Regions from separate parts of the Pradoshia sp. Z5_111 genome, predicted to be linked through region 2. Evidence: a T-box and tRNA genes for the amino acid it is inferred to sense, from the RefSeq annotation. Region 2 holds a T-box; the other holds one or more tRNA genes.

Region 1 (9,454 bases), on a different contig from region 2:
CTTTAACGGGAGTAATGCCAATCGTATTCGTATCAACTGGCAACAGTTCAATGACCCCTGCGAGCGGAACAGATTTTTGGAGAAAACTTTTCCCTACAGGTACTGAAAATTTCGTTTCTCTTCCATATAAAGGTTGATAATTCGAGGATTTCATTCCAAAATGATCCAATGATTCCTGCCATAGCTTTTGAGATGGATAGGATGGAATGACCATGGGTCGATCCCCGGTAAAACATATTGGAATAACATCATCACTTAACAGTTTATATCCCTGATTCATGAAGGCTGAAGCAAGTGTTGATTTTCCGGCACCTGACTCGCCAACAATGGCATACGCTTCACCATCCAATACGATGGCACTTCCATGGAAAGGCAACAATTGATGCTGCATCAGAATAACTCCCATGCATGTCCCCAATACATAGAGCCTAATTTCATCTTCATCTGAATCAAGATGTGGTGAAATGCTGATTGTTTTACCAGAATCAACCGCAAAGATGGCTACCTGATCAATTTCAAATAAAACACGATTGTCTTGAACCCAGTATCCTTTTTCTTTTTCCTGAGCACAGTTCCATTCATCTGCTAAATGTTCATATTTTATGACGATATCTAATGGAGATTTTGATTCTTCAATCTGAATTAACTCTGGCAGCTTCATCTCACTTGAGATTGTAAATCCAAACGCTTGGTACACCATCTGTTTCAATGCCTGAACCAACTTCATCACTCCAATTTTTAAAAAAGCCCTTATACGATAAATTTGTATAAGGGCTTTTTCCTTTTCTGTACAATCAGCTTCCTCTTTTACCGCCGTATACTTCTCCACCATCAAAAGTCATTTTTACATCAAGAACCTCAAGATTTGGTTTTTGCCATTCTTTTTTCATTCCTTCACCCCCTTATGTATATGTTCTTTATTTAGAACAACTAGAGCGAAATAGGGCCCATGTCATCCTAATATTGTATTGAATTACATCTCTATGTTAAAGATATAATCCAAATTACAATCTGTTCTTTCAAACTTCTCCATATAATTCATAGATCAATAGTCACGAGTTCTTTATAGAGAACTAATGTATACTAAAAATATCATCTTTAGTAAATTCTGTCAAACAAATTAACAGAAAAATTTTATAATTTTTAATATATACAAAAATACCAACCGAATGACAAAAATTGCGTTCAAATTCAGCAATTATTAGACAGATCTTGGTGATAATAACTTCAAGCTTTAATCTGAAGTGTTTATGAGGATTAGGTGTGGATAGAGATTAAGTTCCTCCCCTAAATTTAAAGGATCACTTTGTGTCCCTATATGGAAGAAAGATCCTGCAACAAAAATTCATCTTGACTTTAACTGACTTACCCTTTATATTAAATATTGTTAATTACATAGTATTGTGATTCCGTAGCTCAGCTGGGAGAGCACCACCTTGACAGGGTGGGGGTCGCTGGTTCGAACCCAGTCGGGATCATACTTTTCGAGAAGGCTTAAGCCCATGTGTATCAAGGGTTTGAGCCTTTTTTGTTTTCCGGTTGAAGTCTCATCCTCTTGTAACTAGCCAAGTACCTTTATCAGGCTCTACTAGGTCATAGAATTCTTGAAGAGCCATACAGGTTTCATACTCGCTATAATTGACTCCGTTTAAAGGATTAGAGTATTTTTCCATTACCATCAATCTTCTTCTATTTCATAAATCAACCCTTTAATTGCATTGATTTTAGCTATTTCATTTTTATCTGATGTCATTACATAGCACTCTGATTCATGAGAATTAGTTGCCAGCCAGTCCTCTCCTTTTTTAAAAAATGATAAATCTTCAGGGAAGTTAGGAAAAAAAAAACAACTAAATAGAGAATTGGATAGTTCCAAAACTGTTTTTTCAGCATGTTCATCTGTGGAAAAATAGTATACTTTTGCAGTTTGATTATCTCCTATAATGTTACTTGCCCATTCAGATTTCTCTTTCATAAGCTTAAATGATGGATCAAACTTTCGTAGAATGGGGGCAAACTTAGTTAAGTCTCCCATATCCTTTCTAAGAACTAAATGCCAATTCAATAAGCTCACGGTATGTATTTCCAGACGGATTCTTTGTAATTTTGAACATAGATATTACCCCTCACTATTTTTTGAAAAGAAGAATATACCTAACCCCTTCTTCCATTTATTTAACCACATATTTACATTAAATTTCACTACTTCTCTATGATTCTTAACTAGTTGTTATACACTGGTGATTCTCTCAAAGAATCAGTTTATTAGTAATATTTTGTCTCTATACAAAACAATTAAACAGAAGGTAAAGTTAATATATAACCTTTCTTTTTTGATACATACTTATAAAACAAATTTCCAATATAGCTGCTATCCTATTTAAAACCTATAGGAAAGAAGGAATGAAAGATGGAGAAGCTAGAAGTGATAGTGGAAATGAAAGAGGGAAATCTGATTCGTCTCTATGCCAATAAAGTATACGATACTTTAGGAAAGATCTATCACGGTGATATCTTTACGACAAAATGTGAATTGTTAAAGCATTACCCCGATTGCGAAGTGATGAGTGGATATGGGTTAGCAGACCCGCAAACCAACCTTTTAATCTCAGGAATGAATGATTGGTTTGATACCATCGAAGAAGCGGTGACTACACTCCAAGCATTACATCACAAACAAGAGCTGGATGCTTTATATGAGTTAACAGCAAGCTATTATAGCCTGCTTAAATCAAACACTAATTTAGCAAGAATAATAGACGAACTGGACAATCGTGATGCAACATCATTCCCCGAAAAAGTAATCTCATTATATATGATTACAGGTTTCGCGAATGATTGGTTCCCAGATGAAATCGCAGAAGATAAACGGCAAGAGGTCAAGAATGTACTAGACCAAGCATATGCGAAATGCTCAAACATTGTAATGGCACACCAACAAGCAAAGAAAGCCCTAATGATGATCACGGCAACAGAATACCTGTTTCAACGCAGAATATTTCATTCTAAACATTAAAGAAAGCAACTACAAATTATAATGTAGTTGCTTTTTTTGCGTTGTATCTCATTTAAAAGATGTTTATCCCTTCTTCTGCATTTCGAAGGTTTCTATAATTTTCATTTACATAAGTAGTTTCATTAAATAACCTAAGAAAATACCCACAATCGCGAAATCGGTATCGCCAAATGTTGTACCTTCAAAACCTAAGTCTCCTAACACCGGTAATAATAATGCTGGCAGGAAGCTGATTAGAATACCGTTAACAAATGCACCTAACATAGCTCCTCTTCTTCCGCCGGTAGCGTTTCCGAATACACCAGCTGTTGCTCCGCAGAAGAAGTGTGGAACTAGACCGGGAACAATTACTGTCAAGCCAAATAGCGGAAGTAAAAACATACTGATAATACCTCCGAGAAAGCTAAAAATAAAACCGATAATGACTGCATTAGGGGCGAAAGGGAAAACCACTGGTACATCTAATGCCGGTTTAGCATAAGGCACAACTTTGTCCGCTACCCCTTTGAAGGCAGGAATGATTTCCGCTAATAATAATCGAACACCCGCTAAAATAATATAAACACCTGCAGCAAACGTGATTGCTTGGATAATGCAAAACACAATAAAGTTTTGACCGCCGCTTAACTCATTTTCAATATAAGCTGGACCAGCAGCAATCGCAACGATAAAGAACATAACTAACATAGTTAAAGAGATTGCGACGGATGTATCTCTAAGGAATCCTAAACTTCTTGGTACTCGTATCGCTTCTGTTGACTGTGCTCTATTCCCCGCTCCTTTACCTACCATTCCAGCAACCCAATATCCGAATGAACCAAAGTGACCGATTGCAATCTCATCATTACCTGTAATCCTTCTAACAAATGGCTGTAGAAGGGCTGGACTTAAAACCATTAATAATCCTAGAATAATAGAGCCAATTATAATTAATCCTGCTCCATCCAGTCCGCCTGTTGATAATACGACTGCTAACAAACAGGCCATAAACATAATATGGTGTCCTGTTAAGAATATATATTTAAAAGGAGTGAAGCGAGCTAAGAGGATATTAACAATCATACCTAACAGCATGATTAGAGCTGTTTCCATACCAAAAGCATTTTGAGCCATCGCCACGATCGCTTCGTTGTTCGGGATAACACCATCAATATCGAAGCCCTTCTCAAGCATTTTCCCAAAAAAATTGAGTGAACCCGTTATGACAGCTGCTCCAGCACCAATAATCAGGAAGCCCATAATTGTCTTCAATGTTCCAGATACAACCTCAGTAGCTGGTCTTTTCTGCAGTAATAAACCGATCAGAGCAAATAATCCAACCAAAATCGCTGGGGTGCTTAATATATCTACAATCAAATCCATTTTATATTTCCTCCAGGTGTTTTTCTAAAACAGCTTTGATTTCTTCGACGTTGAATAAATTCATGAGCGGAATGACTTTTCTGCCGTTTCCCTCTAACTGTTCCATGATTTCAGGTGAACCAATATAGTAATCTACTGTCTCCGCCCTGGCGGATGTTAAATCGGTATGCCCTACCTCTGCCTCCCTGTTCATTTCACGCAAAGCTTTCTTTACATTCATTTCTGCAATAAAACTGCTTCCTAACCCGTTTCCACAGACAACTAATATTTTCATCATGCTGCCTCCTATTGTATAAATGAAAATAATTGCTTTAAAAATTCATCCTTGGATTTGGAATGGATCAGTTGATTCACATTCGTTTCATCACCTAAGACAGCTGCCAATTCAGATAGTGCTTCCAAATGTGAGTGCTCATCCACTGCTGCCAGTACAATGATTAGCTGAACCTTATGATGCTCTTTATCCGAAAACCATACGGGTTCTTTCATGACAAGAATGTTTAATCCTATCTGTTTAACACCAAATTCAGGTCTTGCATGAGGCAAAGCAATGTTTGGGCCAAGTACATAATAAGGACCTAGTTCCTTCGTAGTACTGATTATTTTATCTACATACGTCTGTTCAATAGAATCATTTTCTATCAAAGGAGCAGCCGCTAATCGAATAGCTTCTTCCCATGTATTCAAATGATTCTTGAACTGGATTAGCTGTGTATTCAGAATCTGATTTAACAAGACCCACCCTCTCTCTAAACTTTTCTTCATTTATAATTCATTCATATAAATCTACTTGTAGATTTATTCCCTCTATCTTTTTGAAATTTATTTTTAGGACATCATGTTAATACTCCATATTAATCATCTACTTCCTGAAAATTAACGATAATGCAGACATAAGTTTCATCTTGTTCTTTCAAATGTCTTGGGAAAATAGCGAATGGTATTTTTGCTTCATAAATAAAAAAAGCCAGTCTTAGACCAGCTTTTATTTAAATGATATTCATATTATTAATAGTTTACTACTTAGCAAAAATGCTTATTCTACTTCTCCTTCAAAACGAATCAATGGGCAAGTAGTCCAATCATAGTTCTGCACTTCTTCCCACGTTTTAAAATAAGCTTGCAATGATTCTGTGATCATTAAGTTGCAATATTCTTCTTTCTCGTGGAAGACAAAGATAGGTTTACCAATTGAATAAGCTAACCCAATCTCAAACATTGTCCCAGAATCCGTTTCATCATATATCGCGAAAATGAGATCTGCATCTTTTACATGGTCTACATCATTCTTAAAAACTACATCTCTCCAAGGCTGTGTATTATACACATATTCTTTAAATTGATGCTCTCTAGGACTAAATACGTCAAAGCCCATACCTCGCAAAACTTCTTCTGCTTTGGAAAGTCGTCGTGCCTGATTATCGTTAAACCAACCACTTGCTAAATAAATCTTCTTGCCTTTTAAATTCATGTTGTCCTCCACAATACTTAATATATTAACAGAGGAATTATATTTGAATATGAATTAAATAACAAGCACAGGCTTAATAAATTTAAATATTGTTACAGGATTAGCGTTCTTTATGTATAGATAATTAGATATAATGGGTTAATTCATTCTAAATAAAGTAGTAATCATGGCTTGATTATAGCTATGGCATAAGTATTTTAGGATAATCTTTTGCAGTTCCATTAAACTTACTGAACCCAAATTGTTCTTGTGCTCTATTTTCCAGATCGACTATGATTTGATCATAGGGATGATTAGTTAATTGAGTGATAATCCCGTCATTTGTAACTGATTTTACTTTTTGCCAGGGAAATTCATAAAGTGAACCTTCATCATTCAAGTATTCTACAAGGACATGAGAAAAGTAATTAAGCCAAAAGACACCTGGAATTCTTTCTTTCAATGTTCCAGTTATATGCTGTCTTTCCTCTGCCTTCTCTTCAGTTACATAGCCATAAATGGCCTCGAAGCAATCTACTAACTCTTCAAATAATAGAAATATATCATCCTTTATTAGATTAAATACTTTATTATTCAAATAAATGGTTAGGTAGTTTAAGCTCAATTCAGTCGGATGCACGCACCAATGAGTATCAAACCAATATCCTTTACCCTTTCCTAACATACCGCCTGATTTTCCAATCATTTTATCCTCCGTTATCTCATATATTCCAGGTTCTTCCTTCACCCACATATCAATGGCCTCTTCAATTGAAAAAGGCTCTTTGACCGGTTCAAATAAACCGATTTTCTCTATATTCAACCCATTTTTGTTCATTAAATCAAAAAAATCACTTGCATATTTTTCTGATCCAATGTGCTTAACTGAATATATGTCTATAAAAACCCCCACTGTCCCACCTCATTTACTTATCTACTATCTAAGCTTATATAAATTGAATTTCGCACTGCTTGGATTATGATTCATCCCACCCATTCTCTTGTCGATAAATCTGTCTTTCTATAGCTGATAACACCTTAGCAGTTAAAGGTCGTTTAACGGCTGGCAACAGGATTTTGTCATGATAATCCTCATCAGCAAAGACGTTCCATGGCGTGATTCCGTAGAATGCGTTCGCTAAATCCTCAAGGACACCGCTTGTAAAGTTCATGGCACCTCTACATTCGGAACCGTTAAATTCTTCAGGAACTTCCTCCTTTTGAATTCTTACACTCCTATTTCCCAGTACCCTCCAATTGTGATTATCTAATGAAGTCGGCGTTAGTGAGAGTATCGAAATAAAGGGATTAATTATAATTTCTTCTAAGCTTGGAGCTTCGGAGTGGTTTAAATCAAATAACCCACAAACTGGGTTTGTATAGCTTTTCCATACTACCTGCCCAAAGGCATATGTACCATTATCTAAAGGGATTTGAAATATGTCTCCCACTTTCCATTTTTGTTTCTTTGGTCTTTTATGTGAAAGTAATTGATGTTTGGCAGCACTTTTTTCTTCCTCGGATAAAGTAACATCAGTAAGTTCATTTATGATGATTGCTATTTCCAGCATCAATTCTGCATGAGAAGTTCGCACTGTAACTGCACTTGATTCATAATCAAATTCAATACACTTGTAAATCTTGGGTTCAACCTTCTCTCTTACTGTCTTACGGAGGAGTTTTGCTGCCTCATTATTTGTTTCTACTTTAAACAATTCAGCTAAATCCTCATCAATAAAGAAATACGAAATAGATGCATCCGGTAAAAATATTTCTATTTTCCCTAGCTTACAATTTTCAGTCATTATATTTCATTTCCCCTTTAGGAACTGCTGTTTTAACAAATAGGCTGATGATAAGGATACAGTTCCTTAATTATCGATAAAAACCTATTATGATAAATTCGGCAAATTCTCTCCTTTCACCTGTCAGACGACAGTATTTCGCAGTTTTAATTTCTTTAAATCTCTAGAAAAAACAAAAAGGCTCCTTAACTCGATTGGAGTCAGACGCCTTAAATTTCCCAAGTATTTAGATAGCATATAATCCGCTTCTTATTCATTTCAGGCCCCCTATCCTTATCATTTAAAATTTCACCTATTCACCATTTAAACAACCTTAGTTCATGGTTATACCACTTACCCTTTTAACATTCCTTCTATCATATAACCAAAAAGATATATTTCATGGCTTCTATTGTTCTTATGCCTTTTTTAAAATGGCAGAGCTTTCATCCCAATATATGTCTTATTCTAATTATTTTCACAAATTGGACAAATAACTTGAAATTATTAGAAAAATCATAGATAATCAATTTATTGATAGTGACACTATCAAAAACGACAAAGGGGATGATTTTTTGTCTAGTAAAATACCTACTAATTGGGACAAAGAAGTAGATGTAATAGTTTTAGGGACTGGTGGCGCCGCTTTGACAGCTGCTGTGGCCGCTTCTGAAAGCGGTTCCAATGTTCTTGTGTTAGAAAAGACCCATCAAATCGGTGGAACAACTGCTTTTTCAGGTGGAGTTCCTTGGATTCCACTTAATCATTATATGAAAGAAAAAGGGTATGAAGATAATCGTGAAGATGCTATAAATTTCATAAAACGCTTAGCACTTGGCCGAGCAGATGATTCTATGATTGAAACTTTTGTAGATAAAGGACATGAAATCATTAAGTTTTTGGATGATCATACACCTGTCAAATTTGTTTCTCCAAAATCTTATCCTGAATATTACGCCCGTATGGATGAGGCATTGAAACATGGGACACGTTCATTAGATCCAGCTCCATTTGATTTAAATGAGATTGGAGAATGGGGTTCATTAGTCCGTCAAAATCCAATTTTCCCTCCTCTGACATTAGAAGAAGGCGGAGCCGTTGGAGGAATTGACTTCCAGTTAGTGGCTGAGCGTATGCAAAATAATATTGTTACTATGGGTCGTTCATTAGTTGCTTCTTTATTTAAAGCATGCTTGGATCGCGGTGTCGAAACCTTAATCGAAACAGCTGGTAAAGAGCTAATTATGGACGAGGATGGACAAGTAGTTGGAATCGTCGCTGAAACAAAAGATGGTGAAATTCTACGTTTTGCTGCACGCAAAGGAGTCATTCTTGCATCAGGCGGATTTGAATGGAATAAACAATTAGTTAAAGCTTTCTTAAAAGCTGAGTTCACTCATCCAGTCACACCTCCTGGTAACGAAGGAGACGCACTCTTGATGGCTATGAAGGCTGGCGCTGCACTTGAAAATATGAGTGAAGCATGGTGGTATCCAGCAATGGTGGATCCAACATTTGAATATGAAGATAATGTAATGGCGCAGCTTGGTGGTGGCCGTAATGGTCCAAACTCAATCATCGTGAATAAGTACGGACGCCGATTCGTCCATGAAGGAACAACCTATAACGATATGCCAAGAGCTTTCTTTAATTATGATCCAGTAAAAGTAGAGTTTCCAAACAAAGGACCTAACTGGATGATTTTTGACCAACAGCTAAAAGATAGCGAACTCATTATTACAATGGCACCTGGTGACCCTGCACCGGAATGGGTAGATCAAGCTGATTCTATTCGCGAGCTGGCTGAAAAAATTGGTGTGGATCCAGACGGTTTAGAAATGG
Region 2 (9,454 bases):
AGAAATAACCGTAATTATGGGAGCATGGTTTGACCCTAAAAAGGCACGATACATAGTGTTGACAAACAGTTTCTGCTCCCAATCAGGAAATCCTGTATTTGTATGACCGGTACCCGAATACGTAATATTCCCCTTAGAATACGTATAATAATGGTTCCAGCTATCATTTACATCACGAGGATTATTGTAATCAGTTTGATCCTGCTGTCTTGTTCGGTCACTTTTAATGTTATACCAGGGGATTACCTTAGAATCTTCCAGATTCAAGGTAAAGTACTGGTTATGCGTTAAAGCTATATCTTTTGCAGAGCCTTTTCGAATTCTTTCTTCTTCCAGATTATAAGGGTAGCTGGTCATAATCCCGCTGTTTATAAGTGCTGTAGAATTAGAAGTACGCGGGGCTCCATAGCCCAAGTTTGTCTTTGGGTCGATTTGGCCTGATATTTCTTTAAAATTCTTCAACCAAAAGTTATCGGTATTACTGCCATCTTTTTGGAAAATCGTATCATGTGTGAACATAATGCTTTGCTCAGAAGAGATAAACGTTTCTAAAGAACGAGTCGAATTGGCATTTAAGTTGGTTTTGTTGTACTCATCCCCAAATCCAAAAATAACCATATCGTATTTTCCGTTAATTTGAGTATGCGAATTAGGACCAGTTGATCCGTTAAATATGTCCATTTTAGTAACATCAATATTAATCTCATATTCATTTGTTTTCTTCAAATAAGATTGGTTCATATTGCTGCTATTCAATAAACTGCTGTTATAATTGGCATTTGGTGTAACCTGCAGGACTTTTAGCTGCACAGGCTGATCTACAAACTTAATCATCCCTTTTTCATAATCCTTAAATCCCGTACCATTATCTAGTAATTCTAACTTCCAATAACGGATTCCCGAATATCCCTTCGGTAATTCAAAGGTGATTGTACTATTTTGCGAGGTAACCGGTATTTCCTTTACAATCTCATCCGTATCATATTGATCATTAAAATCAGAATCGATCAACAGCCGAGCCTTTAAATCTCTTGATTCCACATCAGCTGGCTTTTGCACCCTAAAATTAAAACTTAGATTGTCCCCATCCTGATAGGCAGTTGTTTCACTTGGTTTTGTTGTTAGCGAAAATCTTGGACCAGTTGCGTTGTAGTAATTAAAAAATACGCCCATCTGGACTGGAAAAAGATATTCCGCACCTCGGTAATTATAATTAAGTACATTCGCCTTATAAAGATGGGATTTTAACTGCCCCAATATAGCCCTATGGGAATTGATTGTATCCCTATCCACTATGACCGGCTTTCCCTTATTTATAAACCCGTCAATAATTTCTTGCAGCTTCAAATTTGTAATATCATTCTGAATGGATGTAGTATTATGATTCTTGTCTTTTACTTTTGCCTCCGAATAGGTACCTTCCATGATGGCAATCATGTCATATTTCCCATCCAATTCTTCTCTAAGTGCTACAAATTTTTTCATTGGCATTGATGTATATTCATATTGGTTCTCCCCTAAAAGACCCTCAAGCCTCGTCGGGTAATTATTTTTATTATCGTAAATCTCCAAAACTCTTATTTTTGGAGTGCTTTCCGCTCCATGTGTTACGTTAGGAGCCTGCAATACCGTTGAAAATAAAATAATAATAGCAATTGCTAGTTTCAGCCCTCTTTTCATATACCCACCCCTCTACCGTGTATTTTAAATCGAATCTATTCTTAACTCGTACAAAATACCTATATCATTACTTATTATTATACAGTCTTTACCATTATTTTGTATATTTTTCAATAAATTATCTGTACTTTTTATAAATATCAATCTTATAGGATATTTGTTGATTTACAGAGATGGGTAGATTTAAATTCATCTTTTTATCAAAATAGTAATGAATACACGGATTTTTCTCTTAAAGTTTTGATCAGTTGTTCCATATATCAAACTCAAGGCCAAACATACAACTTTTAATCTATTTCTTCTTGAACAAAAAAGACGTATTCCTCCTCTCTACTAGTCAGAATACGTCTCTTTTATTTAATATATTGCGCCACTTTGTTACGTCCGGCGCGTTTTGCTCCTGTATACATCGCTCGGTCTGCATGACGGATTAATGAGTGAGGATCATCCGCATCATTCGGCGCGGTTGAAACTCCAATTGATGCAGTCACTCTTACATGAATCCTCCTGCTTTCACTACCTAAATCAGATACTAATTCATACGACTTTGTTCCAATTTTTTGACGTACCAGTTCGGCAAATTGATAGCCTTCCTCCACTCCTGCACCAGGTAGGGCAAGCACAAATTCTTCACCGCCATATCTGGCTGCAATCCCTTTATATTGTACGAGTGAAGACAAACGTTCTGCTACCTGGCATAAAACATCGTTCCCACCCAAATGTCCGTAAGAGTCATTTATCGACTTAAAGTGATCCAAGTCTATTAAGATAAGAGTCAATGTGTCCAGCTTTTTTTTCCTTATCAGGTTAAATTGTTCTTTTAAATAGTCTTCAAGAAAATAGTTATTATAGAGATTTGTTAAAGAGCAGCGTTCACTTTTGGCTTTCGTTTCTTCATAATGCCTCGCATTTTCAATAGCTGATGCCAGATATGTAGAAAGAATATCTGCGATCGTTATCTGACTGTTTTCAAAGAAGTTTTTTTTCGAAGAGATATGAAGGACAATCCCTTCCATTTGCTCTGCATTTAAAACCGGAACAATCAATACGCTTTCTGCCCAATCAGGAATACCATGGTTTTCGTATTTCTTCAGGGAGGCAGAGCTCTGAATCAGCAATGATTTTTTTGATTCCCATACTTCTCCAATCAAGCTGTCTGTTGCCGAGATTAAATTCAAATGGGGCATACCAGTCTCATTTTTACTTTCATAACGAACCATACGAAGGCGATTGCTGGCTTTGCTATCCACACTCAGAATATAGGTTTCGTCGACTGGGAAAATCTTTGAAATTTCACCCAGAAATAAATCCAGGACTTGCTTGACTTCCAATCTTTCCGTTAACCTATGACCAATTTGACTCGCTTTTTGCAAATCTTCATTCATAGTATCAGCCCGATAATACAGTCTCATCACAAGAGCCAAACTGACAAGCGGTATGCCAACAATAATAATGGCTACAACCCCCAGCTCCTGATAGGTTGAGTACAATAATAAACCAATCGGAAAGATGATAATACTGGACACGATATCAGCTACCTGATCTTTTGCTACAAACTCTACTTTTGCCTCATATACAAACACATCTATGAGTAAAGCACAAATAAAATTAGATAAGAACCAGACAATTTGGTGGATTACAATTAATGAAAATACACTTATCTCAGATAAATCCAGATTGGAATGCTGACCGCCAAGTAAATAATAGATGAATCCGCTTGTTAGTGAATTAATAAAAAACATTAAAGAATTCATCGGAATGCGGAAAAGCTCATCCTTACTTATTTTTATTCGGTAGAGCAATGTCATTACTCCGATTTGCGAAAGGATTATTTCTACAAATAATCCGTACTCAAGGAATAAAGCCAAAGATACGCCCTGAAGGAGAAAAATCGGCAATCCATTTATCATGATAGGGTAATACGTAATAATACAAAGCAGTAATAGGAACAGCAGAATATCAATCGAAAAAAAGCTTCCTAAAATAGGATACTCCGTATATGAAATATATAAACTTGCAGGGACGATCAAAAACCAGAGTATCCAAATAATGATGCGTTTTTGTTTTGTAACCATTACCGTCCCTCCGTTCAGGAATCCATCTTATGTCACATTTTATCAAAAATTCTGACATCTGTCACACAAATATTTACAAAAACAGGTCTTATGGAGGATTGTCATGAACATCATTACTTTTAGAGGGATATAGTTATGACTTTTGAATGATTTCACTGACGATATAAGGGCGAATAGACGCCAAAAAATATAAAGAACCTGTGACCAATAGCATATCTCCGTCTTTCATTTTGGTTAATATCCCATTTATTCCTGCCACCCAATCTTTCTTTATATCCTTATGAGGATGACGACTATGTTTAAATAGCTCCTCTGCTTCATTCATTCGTTCTAATGGAAGCTCCGTAAAAGTTATACTTGCTGCCTTTTGTTCAATCATCTGAATCATCTTTGTATAATCCTTGTCCTTTAAAGCCGCAAACAAAATATGTATATTACAATTTGGGTAACGATCATCAATCGTTGAAAGCAGAGAGTTTATACCCGATACATTATGTGCGCCGTCCAGGATGATTAACGGCTGGTTCGATACAATCTCAAAACGGCCTTTCCATCTGGCAGATGCCAGTCCTTTTCTGATACTTTCTTCCCGAATCGAAAAGCTATACGTTTCACTGAGTAATAATGAACTGATAACTGCAAGCGTAGCATTCTCAACTTGATGGCTTCCAAGCATGCTAATATGTAAGTTCTTCAGCAAGTGTTCTCGCCATTTAACCGTGAAAACTTCCTGATTTTTAGGTTGAGAGCGATTCATTATCTTAAATTCTCTTCCTAGAGTATATAAAACAGCATTCATTTTCTCTGCCTGTTTGGCAAGGGGCTCTAGTGCCTCCTCATCTTTTACAGCAGTAACGACTGATGTGCCATTCTTGATAATTCCTGCTTTTTCTGTTGCAATTTCATTCAGAGAATTCCCAAGAATGTTGGTATGCTCTAAAGAAATGCTAGTAATGATCTCCAGAAGCGGTTCAATTACATTAGTGGAATCAAGTCTTCCCCCAAGTCCTGTTTCAATAATAAGAATATCCGGCTGCTCATTTTTAAAGTGCAGAAAAGCTAATATAGTCGTTACTTCAAAAGCAGTCAGATAATCCCCTTCTTGCTCTGCTTCATTTAAAACAGGGAGGAGGTAATTTAAACATTCAACTAGCTTATTGTCCGAAATCATTTCCTCACCAACCATGATTTGTTCATTCAGCTTTTCAAGATAGGGAGATGTAAAGGTACCTACCCGGTATTCCTCTGCCAACAAAATATGCTTTAAAAACGTAAGTGTAGAACCCTTCCCATTTGAGCCTGCTATATGTATACAAGGAATGCTGCGCTCCGGATTTCCCAATTTACGTAATACTCTTTCCATTCTCTCCAAGCCAAAATCCATTCCAAGTTTGGCTGTACGGTCTGCAAGAAACTTCTCTGCCTGTTGATAATCCTGTATCATTTTTTCACTCCTCAACCATTGCGCTATGTATTAGTATGACATGATTGAACAAAAACACCCTGTTCAAATGCTTCGAACAGGGCGCAATAAAAATATCTTAAGCCAATTCTTCTAAATCCTTCAGACGGCTTTGTACAGCCTCACGTTTTTCAACATAGTCTGCCAGCTTCGCTTTTTCTTCTTCAATCACCTTTTCAGGCGCTTTTTTCATGAAGCCTTCATTGGATAGCTTTTTCTCAATTCTTTCCACTTCTTTTTTCCATTTTTCAAGTTCTTTTTGAAGACGTTTTTGTTCCTCTTCAATATTTAATAGACCTTGCAATGGAAGAATTAATTCAACACCCGTTACGATAGCTGTCATCGCTTTATCATCTGCAGGGATGTCTGTACCAATTGTTAATTCCTCTGGATTACAGAAGCGCTCGATATAGCTGCTGTTTTTCTCAAGAACAGCTTGCGTTTCTGCATCTTTCGCCTTCAATGAAAGCTTGATTTTTTTGCTGAGCGGCGTGTTCACTTCTGCGCGGATATTACGTACTGTACGAATGATTTCAACAAGCAATTTCATTTCATCTGAAGCTTTTTCATCCGTTAAGTCCGGATTTACAACAGGCCAAGAAGCTGTTGTGATGGACTCTCCTTGGTGAGGAAGGTTCTGCCAAATTTCTTCCGTGATGAATGGCATAAACGGATGTAATAATCGCATCGTTTGATCCAATACGTACGCAAGGATAGAACGTGTTGTAAGTTTAGCTTCCTCGTCCTCGCCATACAGAGGGAGCTTCGCCATTTCAATATACCAATCACAGAAATCATCCCAAATGAAGTTGTATAATGCACGGCCAACTTCACCGAATTCATATTTATCTGCCAGTCTTGTTACAGTTTCAATCGTTTCGTTTAAACGAGTTAAAATCCATTTATCCGCAACTGATTTTTCGCCTGTTAAATCAATCTCTTCATATTTCAGCCCATTCATATTCATCAAGCAGAAACGGGATGCATTCCAAATTTTATTGGCAAAGTTCCAAACAGATTCTACTTTTTCATAGCTGAAACGTAAATCCTGACCTGGTGAGCTTCCAGTTGTTAAGAAATATCTTAGTGAATCCGCACCATATTTCTCAATAACCTCCATTGGATCTACACCATTACCAAGAGATTTACTCATTTTCTTGCCATGCTCATCACGTACAAGTCCATGAATCAATACATCCTTGAATGGACGCTCTCCAGTGAATTCAAGTCCCTGGAAGATCATTCTTGATACCCAGAAGAAAATAATATCGTATCCAGTCACAAGAGCTGCTGTTGGATAATAACGTTTAAAGTCTTCTGAATCTGTATCAGGCCAGCCCATTGTGGAAAACGGCCATAGCGCAGAACTGAACCATGTATCCAATACATCTGTATCCTGTGTCCAGTTTTCGATATCTGCAGGATCTTCCATTCCTACATATACCTCGCCTGTTTCCTTATGGTACCAAGCCGGAATGCGATGACCCCACCAAAGCTGTCTGGAGATACACCAATCATGGATATTATCCATCCAATTCAAATATGTTTTCTCAAAGCGCTCCGGTACGAATTCTACTTTACCTTCAGTGGATTGCATTTCGATTGCACGCTCTGCTAATGGTCCCATTTTAACAAACCATTGTGTAGATAAATAAGGCTCTACAACAGATCCGCTTCTTTCAGAATGTCCAACCTGATGGATGTGCTCTTCAATTTTGAACAACACTCCCTGATCCTGAAGATCCTTCACAATTTGCTTACGGCAATCGAAACGGTCCATACCTTCATATTTACCAGCCTTTGCGTTCATCGTTCCATCTTCATTCATAACTAGAATGCGTTCAAGATTGTGACGATTACCTACCTCGAAGTCATTAGGATCATGTGCTGGTGTAATTTTTACAACACCGGAACCAAAGTCCATCTCTACATAATCATCGCCAACAATCGGAATTTCTCTTCCTACGATTGGCAGGATAACCGTTTTTCCAATCAGATGCTTATAACGGTCATCTTCCGGATGAACAGCAACTGCTGTATCGCCAAGCATTGTTTCCGGACGAGTTGTCGCAACTTCAATATGTCCGCTGCCATCTGCTAGTGGGTAGCGCATATGATAAAAAGCACCCTTAACCTCTTTATGAATTACTTCAATATCAGAGATTGCTGTTTTTGTGCTTGGATCCCAGTTAATAATATATTCACCGCGGTAAATAAGCCCTTTTTCATAAAGTTTTACAAACACTTCACGAACAGCTTTTGAAAGTCCTTCATCCAGAGTAAAGCGTTCACGCGAATAATCAAGGCCCAAACCTAGTTTTGCCCATTGTTCACGGATATGAGATGCATACTCTTCTTTCCATTTCCATGTTTCTTCAACAAATTTCTCACGTCCCAAATCATAACGTGATACCCCTTGATTGCGCAGTTTTTCTTCTACCTTCGCTTGAGTTGCAATTCCCGCATGGTCCATACCTGGCAGCCATAATACATCATAACCCTGCATTCTCTTCATTCTTGTCAAAATATCCTGAAGTGCAGTATCCCATGCATGACCTAAATGCAGTTTTCCCGTTACGTTTGGGGGAGGAATTACGATCGTATAAGGTTCTTTTTGTTTATCCTGTCCCGCTTCAAAGAATTTACCCTTTAACCACCAATCATAGCGCCCTTTTTCGATTGATTGAGGATCGTATTTGGTTGGCATACCAATATCCGTTTGTTGCTCCATTTTTCATTCTCCTTTACTTTCATAATTGGTGAAAAACGCAATAAAAAAACCGCTTCATCCTCTATATAAAAAGGACGAAACGGTATGTCTCGCGGTACCACCTTTGTTCCAATACAAATAACTATTGTATCGGCACTTCATTTCGTTAACGGCTCTTCACCGGTTATCCGCTACTACCTGACGTTCACGGAAACAGCTCCTGGGCGACCTTCTGCGATTACGGTTACTGAAGGAATCTTACAGCCGATGGATTCCTCTCTCTTACAGTCTTAATCACATACTCTTCCCATTCAAAGCTTTTCATTGTTATTTTGGTTTCTCATAATCGGAAATCATTTTTTAATACTGTTATCATACATAAGTATGCATCTACTCGTCAATCATTGTTTCCCATTTTTCTTTATTTTATTCAAGCCTATATCCAAGGTGCCATCGTCAAATCTCAATCTTAGGCGCCTTAAATAATGCTGTACAGACACCCATTCAGGGGTATTTTTATATTCTATCATAAAGGGGGAATTTACATGCGAAAAAAGGTAACTCAATACAATATGCCTCCGTGGATTCGAAATACAAGAAATGTCTTACAGCAATTCTCCATTCCCTTTGCCGTTTTTCAAGGAATCCGGACATTCTTTTTTCCGACCACTTTTGATTTATTTCTGCTATTTTTACTGATTGGCCTTGCTTTAGCCTTCCACTTTGATATTCTGTAATCTTTTATAGCTATTCATTTAGACCAGGTAAGTTTGCCTGGTTTTTGTTTGATACAATTATGTTGATGCCGTATCTTTTATTTCTCTTCCTTCGCCTTTTTGCTTTCTTCTATTTGTTCCATCCTCATGATGATATATTCAATGTTTTTTAATAACCAATACTGCCTTTGGAATCTTCGGCAAAATTGAATTTCATCCTGTTTGCCTTTTTTTCTGGAGTATTGTTCTACTACCTTGATACAATTAGCCGGATAGGCTAAATAGGATAAGAATAAACGCAGCTCACCCTCCTTGAAGGGAAAATACTTCAGATAAAGATAGATCCACTCAACTATTTCTTCACCCTGGATTGGATAAGTTTTTAACTGCTTAACGACAAAAGGCAATAAGTCGAAATAGGCAGGTGCGGTTTTACTCTGTTCAAAATTGATAAAATGTCCATAACCATTTTCACTATATAAGAAATGATGAATTGAAATATTTCCATGCGTCACCACACTGCGTACTTTTTCTTCTTCCTTTGTTAGGTCAAACCACTCCTTCAGTTTATTTAAGGAATACGTTAGAGCCTGAGACAAGTCATAAAAGCACATACTAAACAATTGCTCAAACGGAGACATATACCACTTCTTTTCGATGGTTGTTACCATTTCACGAATAAATTCCTTTTGCTCCTCCCACTCCTTGACTGTTTTTTCATAATGCTCTTCCCGTTCCTCTTTAGTAATGTTGATTTCCTTGCCAGATAGCGTATGCATTCTTGCCAGTTCCCTGAACATCTGCTGGTGTC

The links. A T-box is a leader RNA that pairs with one kind of tRNA and senses whether it is charged. The one in region 2 lies ahead of AC4D4A_RS14355 (valine--tRNA ligase), so its partner is inferred to be a tRNA-Val.
Region 1: it encodes a tRNA-Val, which carries the amino acid that the T-box ahead of AC4D4A_RS14355 (valine--tRNA ligase) is inferred to sense. The anticodon was not compared.

Annotation. Positions count from the first base shown of each region.
Region 1 covers NZ_JBZCPQ010000003.1:157,295-166,748, forward strand. The annotation lists gene AC4D4A_RS07635 (aldolase) at 1-721, opposite strand, end outside; gene AC4D4A_RS07640 (paeninodin family lasso peptide) at 795-890, opposite strand; tRNA gene AC4D4A_RS07645 (tRNA-Val) at 1,406-1,478, shown strand; gene AC4D4A_RS07650 (stage III sporulation protein AH) at 1,679-2,074, opposite strand; gene AC4D4A_RS07655 (hypothetical protein) at 2,411-3,016, shown strand; gene ulaA (PTS ascorbate transporter subunit IIC) at 3,122-4,378, opposite strand; gene AC4D4A_RS07665 (PTS sugar transporter subunit IIB) at 4,380-4,655, opposite strand; gene AC4D4A_RS07670 (PTS sugar transporter subunit IIA) at 4,664-5,113, opposite strand; gene AC4D4A_RS07675 (nucleoside 2-deoxyribosyltransferase) at 5,415-5,849, opposite strand; gene AC4D4A_RS07680 (hypothetical protein) at 6,031-6,741, opposite strand; gene AC4D4A_RS07685 (Imm26 family immunity protein) at 6,806-7,633, opposite strand; gene AC4D4A_RS07690 (FAD-binding protein) at 8,188-9,454, shown strand, end outside.
Region 2 covers NZ_JBZCPQ010000006.1:243,676-253,129, reverse strand. The annotation lists gene AC4D4A_RS14370 (Ig-like domain-containing protein) at 1-1,680, opposite strand, end outside; gene AC4D4A_RS14365 (sensor domain-containing diguanylate cyclase) at 2,034-3,755, opposite strand; gene AC4D4A_RS14360 (bifunctional folylpolyglutamate synthase/dihydrofolate synthase) at 3,889-5,199, opposite strand; gene AC4D4A_RS14355 (valine--tRNA ligase) at 5,297-7,948, opposite strand; T-box leader at 8,016-8,251, opposite strand; gene AC4D4A_RS14350 (YszA family small membrane protein) at 8,473-8,664, shown strand; gene ysxE (spore coat protein YsxE) at 8,742-9,454, opposite strand, start outside.